DNA from 3 places in the Streptomyces sp. AF1A genome. Region 2 is predicted to be linked to each of the others. Evidence: riboswitches for the same ligand, from Rfam matches in the RefSeq annotation. Region 2 holds a riboswitch; each other region holds the start of a gene.
What was found. Region 2 has a riboswitch for thiamine pyrophosphate ahead of thiC (phosphomethylpyrimidine synthase ThiC). Riboswitches for the same ligand answer to the same signal wherever they lie in the genome.
Positions count from the first base shown of each region.

Region 1: it holds a riboswitch for thiamine pyrophosphate, as region 2 does, so the genes downstream of both, thiO (glycine oxidase ThiO) here and thiC (phosphomethylpyrimidine synthase ThiC) in region 2, are expected to answer to the same signal.
Region 3: it holds a riboswitch for thiamine pyrophosphate, as region 2 does, so the genes downstream of both, ACLU3S_RS29485 (thiamine ABC transporter substrate binding subunit) here and thiC (phosphomethylpyrimidine synthase ThiC) in region 2, are expected to answer to the same signal.

Region 1 covers NZ_JBLEBI010000087.1:10,647-15,736, reverse strand. Annotated here, with positions in the region: gene thiE (thiamine phosphate synthase) at 1-359, opposite strand, end outside; gene ACLU3S_RS22185 (Rv2175c family DNA-binding protein) at 448-813, opposite strand; gene ACLU3S_RS22180 (NAD(P)/FAD-dependent oxidoreductase) at 1,391-2,623, opposite strand; gene ACLU3S_RS22175 (hypothetical protein) at 2,656-3,006, opposite strand; TPP riboswitch at 3,059-3,170, shown strand; gene thiO (glycine oxidase ThiO) at 3,168-4,328, shown strand; gene thiS (sulfur carrier protein ThiS) at 4,325-4,537, shown strand; gene ACLU3S_RS22160 (thiazole synthase) at 4,541-5,090, shown strand, end outside.
Region 2 covers NZ_JBLEBI010000008.1:31,850-36,939, reverse strand. Annotated here, with positions in the region: gene ACLU3S_RS04420 (IclR family transcriptional regulator) at 1-813, shown strand, start outside; gene ACLU3S_RS04415 (SsgA family sporulation/cell division regulator) at 914-1,351, shown strand; gene ACLU3S_RS04410 (hypothetical protein) at 1,465-1,626, opposite strand; TPP riboswitch at 1,857-2,034, shown strand; gene thiC (phosphomethylpyrimidine synthase ThiC) at 2,027-3,829, shown strand; gene ACLU3S_RS04400 (DUF2637 domain-containing protein) at 4,333-5,090, shown strand, end outside.
Region 3 covers NZ_JBLEBI010000160.1:6,315-11,404, forward strand. Annotated here, with positions in the region: gene ACLU3S_RS29470 (PP2C family protein-serine/threonine phosphatase) at 1-571, opposite strand, end outside; gene ACLU3S_RS29475 (hypothetical protein) at 762-1,001, shown strand; gene rlmN (23S rRNA (adenine(2503)-C(2))-methyltransferase RlmN) at 1,212-2,318, shown strand; TPP riboswitch at 2,342-2,449, shown strand; gene ACLU3S_RS29485 (thiamine ABC transporter substrate binding subunit) at 2,578-3,609, shown strand; gene ACLU3S_RS29490 (ABC transporter permease) at 3,627-5,090, shown strand, end outside.

The sequences.
Region 1 (5,090 bases), on a different contig from region 2:
TCCGCCTCGGTGTGGGTGGAGCGGCCGATCAGCACGCCGTCGCCGAGTATGGCGCGGGCCGCCGGGACCGGCAGGTCGCCCTGGCCGAGGTGCAGCACGTCGGCGCGGGCGGCATGGGCGACGTCGGCGCGGTCGTTGACCGCGAGAAGCTTGCCGTGCCGGGCACACGCGTCGGCGAAGACCTCCAGGTGCGCCAGTTCCTCGGCGGCCTCCATCCCCTTGTCGCGCAACTGCACGATGTCGACACCGCCGGCCAGGACCGCGTCCAGGAACTTGGGGAGGTCTCCCTGCCGCTTGCGGGCGTCCGTGCACAGGTACAGGCGGGCGTCGGCGAGCGCGGCGCGGGCGGTGTCGGACATGCGTGGTCCCCCTGGTCGGTGTCCCTGGCGATGGTGCGGGTGGCGTGCGGGCCACCGGCTCGCACGCCACCCTCCTGAGCGGGTCGGCTCAGACGGCGAGCGCCTGGGCCCGGCGCTTCACCTCCGTGCCGCGATTCTCGCTCAGGGCCTGCGCGGGGGTGCCGGGCAGGGTCGGGTCGGGGGTGAAGAGCCACTCGATCATTTCTTCGACCGTGAAGCCGTCGTCCCTCAGCAGCGTCAGGGTCCCGGACAGGCCCTTGACGACCTTGTCCCCGTCGATGAAGGCGGCGGGGACGTGCAGCGCCCGGTTCTCACCTCGGCGTACGGCGATGAGCTGGCCCTCCTTGACCAACTGCCGCACGCGCGTCACCTCGACGCCGAGCTGTTCGGCGATGTCGGGGAGGGTGAGCCAGGCGGGGACGAGAGCATCGATCTTTGCGTCAATCTCGGTCACGGAACCCAGCGTAGGCGCTCCGCTGGGTCTGCCGCGATGTGTCGTCGTCCGTCCGCGGGTCCGTCGTGGCTGGTGACGCTCCTGTGGACACCTGCCGACACGGCCGCGCGTGGCGTTCGGCGGGCGGCCGGGACATCCCGCAGCCCACGCCGCGGCGGGCCGACCAGGCTGCCTGCGCGGGGCACACCGGCTGGGCCCCACGACGAGCGGGCCGGCTGCCAGATGCCCCCGCCCGCCCACGGGACCCGCGCGGCCGGCGACGCCCCCGGGGATACGGGCCGGCACCATCGCGCATCCTTTTCAGCGGGCGGCCAGCCCAAAGCACCCGATGCGGCCCGCACAGGGCGAACCAACCGCGCCCCGCGACGAACGGACCGGCTGCCAGACGCCCCCGCCCGCCCACGGGACCGGTGCGGCCGGCGACGCCCCCGGGGATGTGGCGTTCGGCGTGCGGGCAGGGTCAGGGGGTCTCCCGCTGCCCGGTCGGCGACAGCCGCATGCGCGGCGGGGGCGGGCAGGGGCGCGCCGCCGGGGCCGGCGCCAGGACCCGGATCGTGGGTCGGCGGTCCGGGCTCCGTCAGTCGGCCGTGGCGTTCTTCAGGGGGCGGGCGGGGTCGCTCAGGGACTGCGGGGACATGCGACGGCCCGCCTCGATCAGGCGGCGGCCCTGGGCGAGGTCGCGTGGGCGGCCCACCGCCAGGACGGCCACCAGGCGGTCCTCGCGCAGCCAGCAGACCGACCAGGCGGGGCCCGCGGGGTCGCCGCGCCGGACCAGCCGGTCGGCGGCGGCGTGGTGGCCCGCGTACTGCACGAAACGGCCGAACTGCTCGGACCAGAAGTACGGCACCGGGTCGTAGACGGCCGCGGTCTCGCCGAGGATGTGCGCGGCGACCGTGCGCGGGCCCTGCAGGGCGTTGTCCCAGTGGTGGACGAGCAGCCGCTCGTCGTAGCGCGCCGAGGGGAAGGACGCGCAGTCGCCGACGGCGTACACGTCCGGCACGGAGGCCCGCAGGTGGGCGTCCGCGACGATCTCGCCGCGCGCGCCCAGTTCGATGCCGGAGCCGGCCAGCCACGCGGTGGCGGGGCGGGCGCCGATGCCGACGACGACCGCGCCCGCGGGCAGCCGCGTGCCGTCGGCGAGGACGACCGCGCCGGGCTCGACGCGCTCCACGCGCGCGTGGGTGCGCAGTTCGGCGCCCGCGTCGGCGTACCAGGCGGCCATCGGGGCGGCGACCTCGGCGGGCAGGGAACCGGGGAGCGGCCGGTCGGCGGCCTCCACGACGGTCACCGCGCACCCCGCCTCCCGGGCGGCGGTGGCGAACTCGGCGCCGATCCAGCCCGCGCCGACGACCACGATGTCGTGCTGCCGGCTCAGCACCGGCCGCAGCCGTTCGGCGTCGTCCAGGGTGCGCAGCAGGTGCACCCCGGGCACGCCCTCGGTGCCGGGCAGCGTGATCGGCTCGGCGCCGGTGGCGAGGACCAGGACGTCGTACGGGACCGGCCCCGCCTCGGTGTCCAGCTCGTGCTCGGCGGGCCGCACGCCCTGCGCCTCGCAGCCGAGCCGGAGGTCGACGCCCAGCGAGTCGAAGTCCACGTCGAAGGCGGAGTCCTCGGCCTTGCCGAGCAGCACGGCCTTCGACAGCGGCGGGCGGTCGTACGGCTGGTGCGGCTCGGCGCCGATGACGGTCACGCCGCCCTTGAAGCCCTGCTCCCGCAGGGCGACCGCGGTCTGCACCCCGGCCATGCCCGCACCGACGACGACCACGCGCCGCACCGGGGACGTGCCCTCGTGCGCTGTCTGCTCCCTCATCCGATCACGATAAACAACTGACGAACTGTCAGTCAGCGGGCGGGTGCGGTGACCTCTTCCACAACGCTCGTGCCGGAGCCCGGCTGCGACTCCCACTCCCAGGTCTCCTCGAGCCGCACCCGCCCGTCGGGCAGCTCCACGACCGTGGACACGCAGTGCCCGGAGGCGGTCCTCCCGTCGGTCCTGAGCTGCACGTACCGGAAGTCCACCCGGTCCCCCTCGCGGGTGCCCACCAGATGGCCGCGCACGACGTCGCCACCGGCGTACTCGGCCCACACCTCGCCGTCCTTCTCGTGGTACGCGAACCGGGTCCGGGTACCCACCTGACCTGGCGCTTGGTCCGAGACGGGGGCGAGGATCAGTCCGTCCAGCGAGCGGGCCACGGCGGAGGGCTCCTTACGGGTGACGAGTACGGCGGGCTAGGGTAACCCCCGTACAAGCACTCGCGGGAGCCCGGACGCACCGGGCTGAGAGGGAGGCTGGCGGCCTCCGACCGTACGAACCTGATCCGGGTCATGCCGGCGAAGGGAGGGGCTGGACGCCCATGTCGTCACGTACGTCCGACGTCCTCGTCATCGGGGGCGGGATCATCGGCCTGGTCACGGCCTGGCGCGCCGCGCAGCGCGGGCTCGCGACGGCCGTGGTCGACCCCGCGCCAGGGGGCGGGGCCGCGCAGGTCGCGGCCGGGATGCTGGCCGCGGTCACCGAACTGCACTACGGCGAGGAGACCCTGCTCGCCCTCAACCTGGAGTCGGCCCGCCGCTACCCCGGTTTCGCGGCCGAGCTGACCGAGCTGACCGGCCACGGCCTCGGCTACCGCCGCTGCGGCACGCTCGCGGTCGCGCTGGACGCCGACGACCGCGCCCACCTCCGGGAGCTGCACGCCCTGCAGCAGCGCTCGGGCCTCGCATCGGAGTGGCTGTCGGGGCGGGAGTGCCGCCGCCTGGAGCCGATGCTGGCACCCGGCGTGCGCGGCGGGCTGCGCGTCGACGGCGACCACCAGATCGACCCGCGGCGGCTGGCCGCGGCCCTGGTGGCCGCGTGCGAGCGGGCCGGGGTGGCGTTCCACCGGGCCTGGGCAAAGCGGCTGGACGTGGTCGGGGACCGGGCCGCGGGGGTCACCACCGCGGACGGCACCGCGCTGCGCGCCGGGCAGGTGGTGCTGGCGGCCGGCAGCCTGAGCGGGCGGCTCCCGGGCGTGCCGGACGAGCTGCTGCCGCCGGTGCGGCCGGTGAAGGGCCAGGTGCTGCGGCTGACCGTGCCGCGGCGGTTCGCGCCGTTCCTGAGCCGGACCGTGCGGGCCGTGGTCCGCGGCAGCCAGGTCTACCTGGTGCCCCGCGAGGACGGCGAGCTGGTCGTCGGGGCCACCAGCGAGGAGCTGGGCTGGGACACGACGGTCACCGCGGGCGGCGTGTACGAGCTGCTGCGCGACGCGCACGAGCTGGTGCCGGGCATCACCGAGCTGCCGCTCACCGAGACCCGCGCCGGGCTGCGCCCCGGCTCCCCCGACAACGCGCCGCTGCTCGGCCCGTCCGGGCTCGACGGGCTGCTGCTGGCCACCGGGCACCACCGCAACGGGGTGCTGCTCACGCCGGTCACCGGGGACGTGCTGGCGCACGCCCTCGTCACCGGCGAACTCCCCGATGAAGCCCGTCCGTTCACGCCCAAGCGCTTCGGCGCCGTCCGCTCGGAGCAGCCCGCATGACCGCCTCCGTCACCATCTCCGTCAACGGCGAGCGCCGCCAGGTCTCCCCGGGCACCGCGCTCGACACCGTCGTACGTTCACTGGTCGCGGCGCCCTCCGGGGTGGCGGCCGCCGTCAACGAGACCGTCGTCCCGCGCGCGCAGTGGCCGGCCACGGCGCTGGCCGAGGGCGACCGGGTCGAGGTTCTCACCGCCGTCCAGGGAGGCTGAGCCATGGCCGACGATCCCTTCGTCCTCGGCGGGGTGTCCTTCGGGTCCCGGCTGATCATGGGCACGGGCGGGGCGCCCAGCCTGGACGTGCTGGAGCGGGCGCTGGTCGCCTCGGGCACGGAGCTGACGACGGTCGCGATGCGGCGGGTTGACCCGTCCGTGCACGGTTCGGTGCTGTCGGTGCTGCGGAAACTGGGCATCCGGGTGCTGCCGAACACGGCGGGCTGCTTCACCGCCGGGGAGGCCGTGCTCACCGCCCGGCTGGCCAGGGAGGCGCTCGGCACGGACCTGGTCAAGCTGGAGGTCATCGCCGACGAGCGGACGCTGCTGCCGGACCCGGTGGAGCTGCTGGAGGCCGCGGAGACACTGGTCGACGACGGCTTCACAGTGCTGCCGTACACCAATGACGACCCGGTGCTGGCGCGGAAGCTGGAGGACGTCGGGTGCGCGGCGGTCATGCCGCTGGGGTCGCCGATCGGGTCCGGCCTCGGGATCCGCAATCCGCACAACTTCCAGCTGATCGTCGAGCACGCGCGCGTGCCGGTGATCCTCG
Region 2 (5,090 bases):
GCCCAGCGGGCGCCCACCGTGACCGTCCCGGGCCGACCGCACCCCGGCGCCGCGGGGTCGTCGGCCGCCGTGACCCTCATCGGCTCCGTGCAGCGCGCCATGCGCCTGCTGGAGACCGTCGCCGCCCGTCCGTACGGCGCTCCCGCCAAACAACTCGCCCGCGAGACCGGCCTGGCCCTGCCCACGGCGTACCACCTGCTGCGCACGCTGGTGCACGAGGGCTATCTGCGCCGTGAGAAAGGGCTGTTCTTCCTCGGTGAGGCCGCCGAGCGACTGGGCAGCAGCGGGGCACAGCAGAAACGTCGCAGCACGGTGGCGGACACGCTCGCGCACTGGCGTGATTCCATCGGTGTCCCGATGTACTACGCGGCGTACCGCGACGGGGAGATCGAGGTCCTGTGCGTCTCCGACTCCCGCGAGGCCCCGGCGGTCGAGGAGTGGGCCGGCTTCCGGGAGACCGGTCACGCGCACGCCATCGGCCAGTGCCTGCTCTCCCAGCTGGACGAGGACGCCCGGCGCGACCATCTCGCCCGCCACCCCGTGCAGGCCATCACGCCGTACACCGTGCGGGACAACGACGCCCTGCTGCGGCGGCTGGCGCGGACACGGCGCATGGAGCCGGTGGTGGAACGTCAGGAGTACGCGCTCGGCACGGTCTGCGCAGCCGTTCCGATCACGGTCGGCACCACCGCGGCCACCGTGGCCATTTCGCTGCCCGCCCACCAGGCCGACCGGCTGTTGCCCGCGGCCCACCGGTTGCAGGCGGAGATCGGGCGCCACATCGGCTCCCTGACGCTCTCTATCAGTATCTGAAAACTCACTCCTTGTGATCTGCTGTGTACGTTCAGCAAGATTTGACCCACGGTCATAGGGATCAGTCCCGGCCAGTCGACGTCATACGACGGGGTAGGCGATGCGAGAGTCCGTACAGGCAGAGGTCATGATGAGCTTTCTCGTCTCGGAGGAGCTCTCCTTCCGCATTCCGGTGGAGCTGCGCTACGAGACAGGTGATCCCTATGCCGTGCGGCTCACCTTCCATCTGCCCGGTGACGCCCCGGTCACCTGGGTCTTCGGGCGCGAACTGCTCATCGACGGGGTCGGGCGCCCGTGCGGGGAGGGGGATGTGCGCATCGCACCGGTCGATACCGAGGTGCTGGGTGAGGTGCTGATCCGGCTTCAGGTCGGCAGCGATTACGCCCTGTTCCGCTCGTCGACGCCGCCGCTCGTGGCCTTCCTCGATCGTACGGACAAGCTGGTGCCGCTCGGCCAGGAAGGCGCCCTGGCCGATTTCGACGCCCATCTCGAGGAAGCCCTGGACCGCATCCTCGCCGAGGAGCAGAGCGCCGGCTGAGCGGTCGCGGTCCGGGCGACGGACGCTGTGCCGTGCCGTACGGAACTGTGCAGGAACGCTTCTGCGCGGGGAACCGGAAGTCCAGGAATCGGTGCTTGCGGGCGGCCCCGGCCTCACCGCTTCCGGCGTCGCCCCGGCCGCCGCGTGCCGGCGGGGACTGTGCACCGGCCGGCGCCGGCGCGTCCGGGCCGGTCGGCCGCCACCACCAGCGCGGCGAGCGCGGTCGTGACCGCGACCGAGGCGACCAGGCCGAAGGAGCCGGCCAGCGTGCGCACGATCTCGCGTCGTGGTCGGCCGGGACCGCCTGAGGGTGTCCCCGGGGCTGGCCGGGGACGGCCGCACGGCCGTCGTGGGCGCGTATCCGCCCTCCTGTCCCGAGCCGTCTCGGCGGCGAGGCTCGGGCGGTTGATACGGGTACTGCTCCATCCCGGGCACGCTCGATCCTGGCAAGAAGGGCGGAGGCCCACTGTTCACCGCGCTGTATATGACGCTAGCGTGGGAGCACCTTTGCACACGCGGGAGCTCGGAGCACCGGGCTGAGAGGGCGCTGACCTCCGTACATGTGATGTTTCACGTGGAACACGGGATGTTCCGCGGGAAGCGTCGGCAGACGGAAACCGCTGCGTCGACCGCCGAACCTGTTACCGGGTAATGCCGGCGTAGGGAGTAGGTCTCATGACCAACAAGGACGCACGCACACCTGCCTCCGTTCAGGACGACACGTCGCGGGAGGCCGGGAAGTCCATCGGCTGGCACAAGGCGTACGTCGAGGGCTCACGCCCCGACGTGCGTGTGCCGGTCCGTCAGGTGCACCTCACCAACGGGCAGTCGGTCACGCTGTACGACACGTCGGGCCCGTACACCGATCCACTCGTCGACACCGACGTCCGCAGGGGCCTGCCGCCGCTGCGGGAGAACTGGGTCATCGCCCGCGGCGACACCGAGGAGTACGCGGGCCGTCCCGTCCGTCCCGAGGACGACGGCATCAAGCACACCTCGCCGCGCGGGGGACTGCGCAACCTCGACGCGGTCTTCCCGGGACGCCCGCGCCAGCCGCGGCGGGGCCGGGGCGGCCAGGCCGTCACGCAGCTCGCGTACGCGCGCCGGGGCGAGATCACTCCCGAGATGGAGTTCGTGGCCATCCGGGAGAACGTTTCCCCCGAGGTGGTCCGCGAGGAGATCGCGGCGGGTCGGGCGGTGCTGCCCGCCAACGTCAACCACCCGGAGATCGAGCCGATGATCATCGGCAAGCGGTTCCTGGTGAAGGTCAACGCCAACATCGGCAATTCCGCGGTGACGTCCTCCATCGAGGAGGAGGTCGAGAAGATGACCTGGGCGACCCGCTGGGGCGCCGACACGGTCATGGACCTGTCCACCGGCCGCAACATCCACACCACCCGCGAGTGGGTGCTGCGCAACTCCCCCGTCCCCATCGGCACCGTGCCGCTCTACCAGGCCCTGGAGAAGGTCGACGGCAAGGCCGAGGAACTGACGTGGGAGATCTACAAGGACACCGTCATCGAGCAGGCCGAGCAGGGCGTGGACTACATGACGGTCCACGCGGGCGTGCGCCTGCCGTTCGTCCCGCTCACGGCGAACCGCAAGACCGGCATCGTCTCGCGTGGCGGCTCGATCATGGCCGCGTGGTGCCTGGCGCACCACAAGGAGTCGTTCCTGTACGAGAACTTCGAGGAGCTGTGCGAGATCCTCGCCGCCTACGACGTCACGTACTCGCTGGGCGACGGTCTGCGCCCCGGCTCGATCGCGGACGCCAACGACGAGGCGCAGTTCGCGGAGTTGCGGACGCTCGGGGAACTCAACCGGATCGCCAGGCGTTTCCACGTACAGACGATGATCGAGGGCCCCGGTCACGTCCCGATGCACAAGATCAAGGAGAACATCGACCTTCAGCAGGAGATCTGCGATGAGGCTCCGTTCTATACGCTCGGCCCGCTGACCACGGATGTCGCGCCGGCGTACGACCACATCACCTCCGGCATCGGCGCCGCGATGATCGCCTGGTGGGGCACGGCGATGCTCTGCTACGTCACGCCCAAGGAGCACCTGGGCCTGCCCAACCGGGACGACGTCAAGACCGGCGTCATCACCTACAAGATCGCTGCTCATGCGGCCGACCTCGCCAAGGGGCACCCGGGCGCACAGGAGTGGGACGACGCCCTGTCCGACGCCCGCTTCGAGTTCCGGTGGGAGGACCAGTTCAACCTCGCTCTGGACCCGGACACGGCACGGGAGTTCCACGACGAGACCCTGCCGGCCGAGCCCGCCAAGACGGCCCACTTCTGCTCCATGTGCGGACCGAAGTTCTGCAGTATGAAGATCAGCCACAGCATCACGGAGCGGTTCGGTGGTGACGCGGCTGAGGGAGCGTCGGCGGAGGAGATCGCCGAGGGGATGCTCCAGAAGTCGAGGGAGTTCGCCGAGGCGGGCAACCGGGTCTACCTGCCGATCGCGGACTGAGGCGCACCAGGGGCGGTCTCGCGCTGCCGAACAGCCCGAGGCTGGTCGGTGCGCGGACCGCCTCGTCCTCGGCCGCGGCAGGGGTCGCGCATTTCGCCCATTCCTCATACGTGCTGCATGTAGGCCCGACCGATTCCTGAACAAGGTGTTTGTCCGGCTAATCCTTCACTCGTTCGCCGCACATCCATAACTGCACCACAGCGTTAGTTGCAACGTGATGAAGGCAACGAAGGGGCAGGCAGCCGAATCCATTCCGGAGCGGTCCTCCGCCACGGCTGGACGACCCGTGCGTCTGGGTTCCTATACGTACTTGCCTGCGTCCGTCAGAGCGGATGCCGCCAAGGGGGTTCTCATGAAGGGGGGCCTCCCGGTCACGCTCGAGGCGACCGAGGACATCCTTCATGAATTCATGTACGTGATGAGTTCCCTCGAGAGGGACGTTTCGCAACGTTGGGAGGCGTGGACTTCCGACTCCGCGTTTCACCGGCGAAATGACATCCGTCATGCAGTATGAGCAAACGGGCTATTACCCGGATTTCCCCGCCGAGCGGGCCGAAGGTTCCTGGGACGGCGAGGGGTGGCAGCACTCTTCGGGCGAGGACTCCGGCCCTCTGATCCCGCCGGAATCGGGCTGGGACCCGGCGGAAGAGCTGGCCTACATGCTTCGGGACGCCATCGAGCAGCAACCGAGGATCCCGGCCGCACGTCACGAGGATCACCTCGTCGGCCCGAAACCGAAGACGCACCGTGAAGCCCTGGTGGAACTCACGGGGGAGCTGCCTCCGGTAAAGACCCCGTCCCGAAGGCATCGCAAGGTCCGGGCGTGGCAGCGGCCGAACGGAATTCGCATCGCGAGCTACTCCATTGCGGCACTGGCGACGGTCATCGCATCTGCGGTGAGCATTTTCGGCGGCCTGGTCGCCTATGATCCGCTCCGGTTCGTGGCAGCGACCCGGACGCAGAGCAGCGTGGTCTCCTGGTGGCCTCTTCTGGTGTTCGGCCCGTGGCTGGTGGCGGCACTGTCCATTGTCAGATCGGCGTTGCACCGGCGTCGGGCCCTCCATTCCTGGTGTGTGCTCCTGGTGTTTTCCGCTTTTGCCATGGCGCTGTGCATCGCGGAGGCACCGAAGAACATCATCGACACCGCGGCTGCCGCACTGCCGAGTTTCGCCTCTCTGGCCTGCTTCCAGCAGGTGGTGCGCCACATCACCCTGACCAGGCCGCCCCGACGGACGCTGGCGCGCCACCGGTTGCACACCCC
Region 3 (5,090 bases), on a different contig from region 2:
CGACCGCGGCGGCCAGCGCGATGACGATGTCCTGGTCCTCGTCGGTGAACGGGCCGTCCGCCTTGTCCGCCAGGTAGAGGTTGCCGTAGACGGTCTCCCGGACCCGGATCGGCACTCCGAGCAAGGTGGTCATGACCGGGTGGCCCTTGGGGAAGCCGACCGCGTGGGGATGGCGGGCCACGTCGTCCACGCGCAGCGGGCGCGGGTCGCGCACCAGCTCGCCGAGCAGGCCGGTGCCGTGCGGCAGCTCGCCCCCGGCTTCCCGGAACTGATCCGCGCCGAACCCCGAGGTGATCAGCTCGGCGAAGTCGCCGTCCTGATCCAGCACACCGACCGCGGCATAACGGGCCTGGACCATCTGCCGGGCGGTGTCCGCGATGGTGCGCAGGACCACGTTCAGGTCCAGGGCGCTGCTGATGGTGAGCACCGCATCGAGCAGTTGGTGCATCCGCCCCTGCGCGTGCACGGCCCGGCGCAGGCCGGCCTGGATCCGGTCCAGGTCCTCGGCGCCCCTTCGCGCGCGGTCCCCGACCGGCCCACCGCAGTGGTCGGGGACAGGCTCCCTGGCCATGCCGTTCTCCTCCTCGTGCCACCGTGTCCCCGCATCACCGCGAGTACCCGAGCAGGCACCACATCCAACCGCCCCCGGGCCGCGGCCTGCGCGGATCGCCGGTGAGCGCAGCGAGCGGGGCCAGGCGCCGGCTGCGCCCGCGCTCCCGCCCTCGGCCCGCTGGGCGCTGCCGCCGCCGACGCACGCCCGCATGCGGAGAGGGCCGGAAGCCGTCGTCATTCCTCCCGGCCTGCCGCACGTCTTCGGGGCGGCCGACGGCCAGGAGGCCGACGTGTTCGTCGTGCTCAGCCCGGGCATCGAGCGGTTCGGCTACTTCGAGCAACTGGCCGCCATCAGCCGCGGCGAAGCCGAGTTCGACTCGCTCCTCCCTGAGCAGGACCGCTACGACGTGCACTTCGAGAGCATCCCCCACTGGCGCTCGGCCACCTGAGCACATGCGGCGCCCCCGCCGACATCAGGCCGTCGCAGGTCTCGACAAGCCGGCACCATCCAGCAGCGTACCGACACGCCCCTCGCCGTAGCGCCGGTCCGTGACCGATGACGAGGGCCGGCTGAGCAACCCTGACGCCCACCGCCGACGACAGTCGTCCGGACCGGCGGCCCCAGGTCACCCGATTGGATCTGCGACACTGGTACCACCATGCCCAAGCCCGGAGAACTCACTTTCGTCGCGCCGCGCGGAGCCAAGAAGCCGCCGCGGCATCTTGCCGATCTCACGCCTGCCGAGCGCAAGGACGCGGTGGCCGAGATCGGTGAGAAGCCGTTCCGTGCCAAGCAGCTCTCGCAGCACTACTTCGCGCGGTACGCGCACGGACCGGAGCACTGGACCGACATCCCGGCCGGCTCCCGGGAGAAGCTGCGCGAGGCGCTGCTCCCCGAGCTCATGACGGTCGTCCGGCATCTGTCGACCGACCAGGGGACGACCCGCAAGACGCTGTGGCGGCTGTTCGACGGGACACTCGTCGAGTCCGTGCTGATGCGCTACCCGGACCGGGTGACCATGTGCATCAGCTCACAGGCCGGGTGTGGGATGAACTGTCCGTTCTGCGCCACCGGGCAGGCGGGACTGGACCGGAACCTGTCCACCGCGGAGATCGTCCACCAGATCGTCGACGGGATGCGGGCGCTGCGGGACGGGGAGGTGCCCGGCGGGCCGGCCCGGCTGTCCAACATCGTCTTCATGGGCATGGGTGAGCCGCTGGCCAACTACAAGCGGGTCGTGGGGGCCATCCGTGCGCTGACCGACCCGGCGCCGGACGGGCTCGGGCTCTCGCAGCGCGGGATCACCGTCTCGACCGTCGGCCTGGTGCCCGCCATCCACCGGTTCGCCGACGAGGGCTTCAAGTGCCGGCTCGCGATCTCCCTGCACGCCCCCGACGACGAGCTGCGCGACACCCTCGTCCCCGTCAACACCCGCTGGAAGGTGCGCGAGGTGCTGGACGCCGGGTTCGAGTACGCCGCGAAGTCCGGGCGCCGGCTGTCCATCGAGTACGCCATGATCCGGGACATCAACGACCAGGCATGGCGCGGCGACCGGCTCGGCCGGCTGCTCAGGGGCAAGCCCGTGCACGTCAACCTCATCCCGCTGAACCCGACTCCGGGCTCCCGGTGGACCGCCTCACGGCCCGAGGACGAGAAGGCCTTCGTGGCGGCCATCGAGGCGCACGGGGTACCGGTCACCATCCGGGACACCCGGGGCCAGGAGATCGACGGGGCCTGTGGTCAGCTGGCGGCCACCGAGCGGTAATCTGACGACGTCCATACAACTCCATATTCCGACAGGGGAGCGCCACAGCGCTGAGAGTGCGGCAACCGGGCCGCAGACCCTCTGAACCTCGCCCAGGTCATTCTGGGTAGGAAGTTCGGTCATCACTCGAGCTGTTGCGCCCTGCCCGGGCTCCCGCGCGGGAGCCCGGGCAGGGCCGCGTCTCTTCCTGGCCAACCCCAGGAGGACTTCGTTGAGCATCACCACAAGGCGGCTGGCGGCCGTGGCCGTCGCCCTGGGCATGGTCACCCTCGCCGCATGCGGATCGTCCGGCAGCCACGCCTCCGGCGACTCCAAGACCGTGACCCTCGTCAGCCACGACTCGTGGGCCGCCTCCAAGAGCGTCATCAAGGACTTCGAGAGGCAGTCCGGGTACAAGGTCAGAAACCTGCGGGACGGCGACGCGGGACAGGCCGTCAACAAGGCCATCCTGACCAAGGACAACCCCCAGGGCGACGTCTTCTTCGGCGTCGACAACACGCTGCTGTCCCGGGCCCTCGACAACGGGCTGTTCCAGCCGTACACCGCCAAGGGACTCGGCACGGTCGGCGCCCAGTACCAACTCGACAAGGACAGGCACCGGGTCACGCCGATCGACTACGGCGACATATGCGTCAACTACGACAAGAAGTACTTCGCCGACCACCGTCTCGCCCCGCCGCAGTCCTTCGCCGACCTGGCCAGGCCCGAGTACAAGAACCTGCTCGTCACCGAGAACGCGGCCACCTCCTCGCCCGGCCTCGGCTTCCTGCTCGGCAGCGCCGCGCAGTTCGGCGACAACAGCTGGCAGGACTACTGGAAGAAGCTGAAGGCCAACGGCGTGAAGGTCGTCGACGGCTGGGACCAGGCCTACTACCAGGAGTTCTCCGGCTCGTCGGAGGGGAAGAAGGCCGGTGGCGACCGGCCGCTGGTCGTGTCGTACGCCTCCTCCCCGCCCGCCGAGGTGATCTACGCCAAGAAGCGGCCCAGCACCGCCCCGACCGGCGTGGCCACCGGCACCTGCTTCCGGCAGATCGAGTTCGCCGGGGTGCTGAGCAACGCGAAGAACCCCAAGGGCGCCAAGGCCTTCATCGACTTCCTGCTGACCAAGGAGTTCCAGGAGGACATGCCGCTCAAGATGTTCGTCTACCCGGTGGTGAAGGGGGCCGCCGTGCCCGCCGACTTCACCAAGTACGGCCCGGCCGCCCAGCACCCCGAGACCATGGCCCCCGACAAGATCGCCGCCAACCGTGATCAGTGGGTCAAGACGTGGACCTCGCTCGTACTGAAGTAGCTCCCCGCCGACGGGACATGCGCGGGAGCGCGACGCGGCTCGGGCTGCTGGCCCTGCCCGTCGCGTTCTTCGCCGTGTTCTTCGCCTGGCCGGTGGCCGCGATCGTGGCCCGCGGGCTGAAGACCGACGGCGCCTGGCATCCCGGGCGGATCGCGGACGTGCTCACGCAGCCGGACATCCGGCACGTGCTGTGGTTCACCACCTGGCAGGCGCTCGCCTCCACCGCGCTGACCCTGCTGCTCGCCCTGCCCGCCGCCCACGTCTTCGCCCGGCTCGACTTCCCGGGCAAGCAGGTGCTGCGCGCCGTCGTCACCGTGCCGTTCGTGCTGCCGACCGTCGTCGCCGGCAGCGCGTTCCTCGCGCTGGTCGGGCACGGCGGGCTGCTCGACCGGCTGTGGGGCGTACGGCTGGACACCACGGTGTGGGCCATCCTGCTGGCCCATGTCTTCTTCAACTACGCCGTCGTCGTGCGGACGGTGGGCGGGCTGTGGGCCCAGCTCGACCCCCGGCAGGAGGAGGCCGCGCGCATGCTGGGCGCATCGCCCCTCCAGGCGTGGCGGAAGGTCACCCTCCCGGCCCTGGCGCCCGCCGTGGCCGCCGCCGCGCTGATGGTGTTCCTGTTCACCTTCACCTCCTTCGGCGTCGTCCAGATCCTCGGCGGGCCCACGTTCTCCACCATCGAAGTGGAGATCTACCGGCAGACCTCGGAGGTCTTCGACCTGCCCACGGCCGCCGTCCTCACCCTCGTCCAGTTCGTCGCGGTCGGCGCCGTCCTCGCCGTGCACGCGTGGACGGTACGGCGCCGGGAGACCGCCCTGCGCCTCGTCGCCCCGAACGTCACCGCCCGGCGTCCGCGCGGCGCCGGGCAGTGGGCGCTGCTCGCCGGCGTCCTCGGCACCGTCGCACTGCTGCTGGTGCTGCCGCTCGCCGTCCTCGTCCGGCGCTCCCTGGACGCGCCCGGCCTCGGCTACTACCGGGCGCTGGCGGACTCCGACGGCGGCACCTTCCTGGTCGCACCCGTGCACGCGGTGTGGACCTCGCTGCAGTACGCGGTCGCCGCCACCGCCATCGCGGTGCTGATCGGAGGTCTCGCCGCCGCCGCGCTGGCCCGCCGGGGCGCCGGGCGGCTGGTGCGGGGCTTCGACGCGCTGCTGATGCTGCCGCTCGGCGTGTCCGCCGTGACCGTCGGTTTCGGCTTCCTCATCGCCCTCGACAGGCCGCCGCTTGACCTGCGCCAGTCCTGGATCCTGGTGCCGCTCGCCCAGGCCCTGGTCGGCGCCCCCTTCGTCGTACGGACCATGCTGCCGGTGCTGCGCGCGGTGGACGGACGGCTCAGGGAGGCGGCGGCCGTGCTCGGGGCCTCGCCCTGGCGGGCGTGGCGGGAGGTGGACCTGCCGCTGGTGCGGCGGGCGCTGCTGGTCGCGGCCGGGTTCGCGTTCGCCGTCTCGCTGGGTGAGTTCGGGGCGACGGTGTTCATCGCC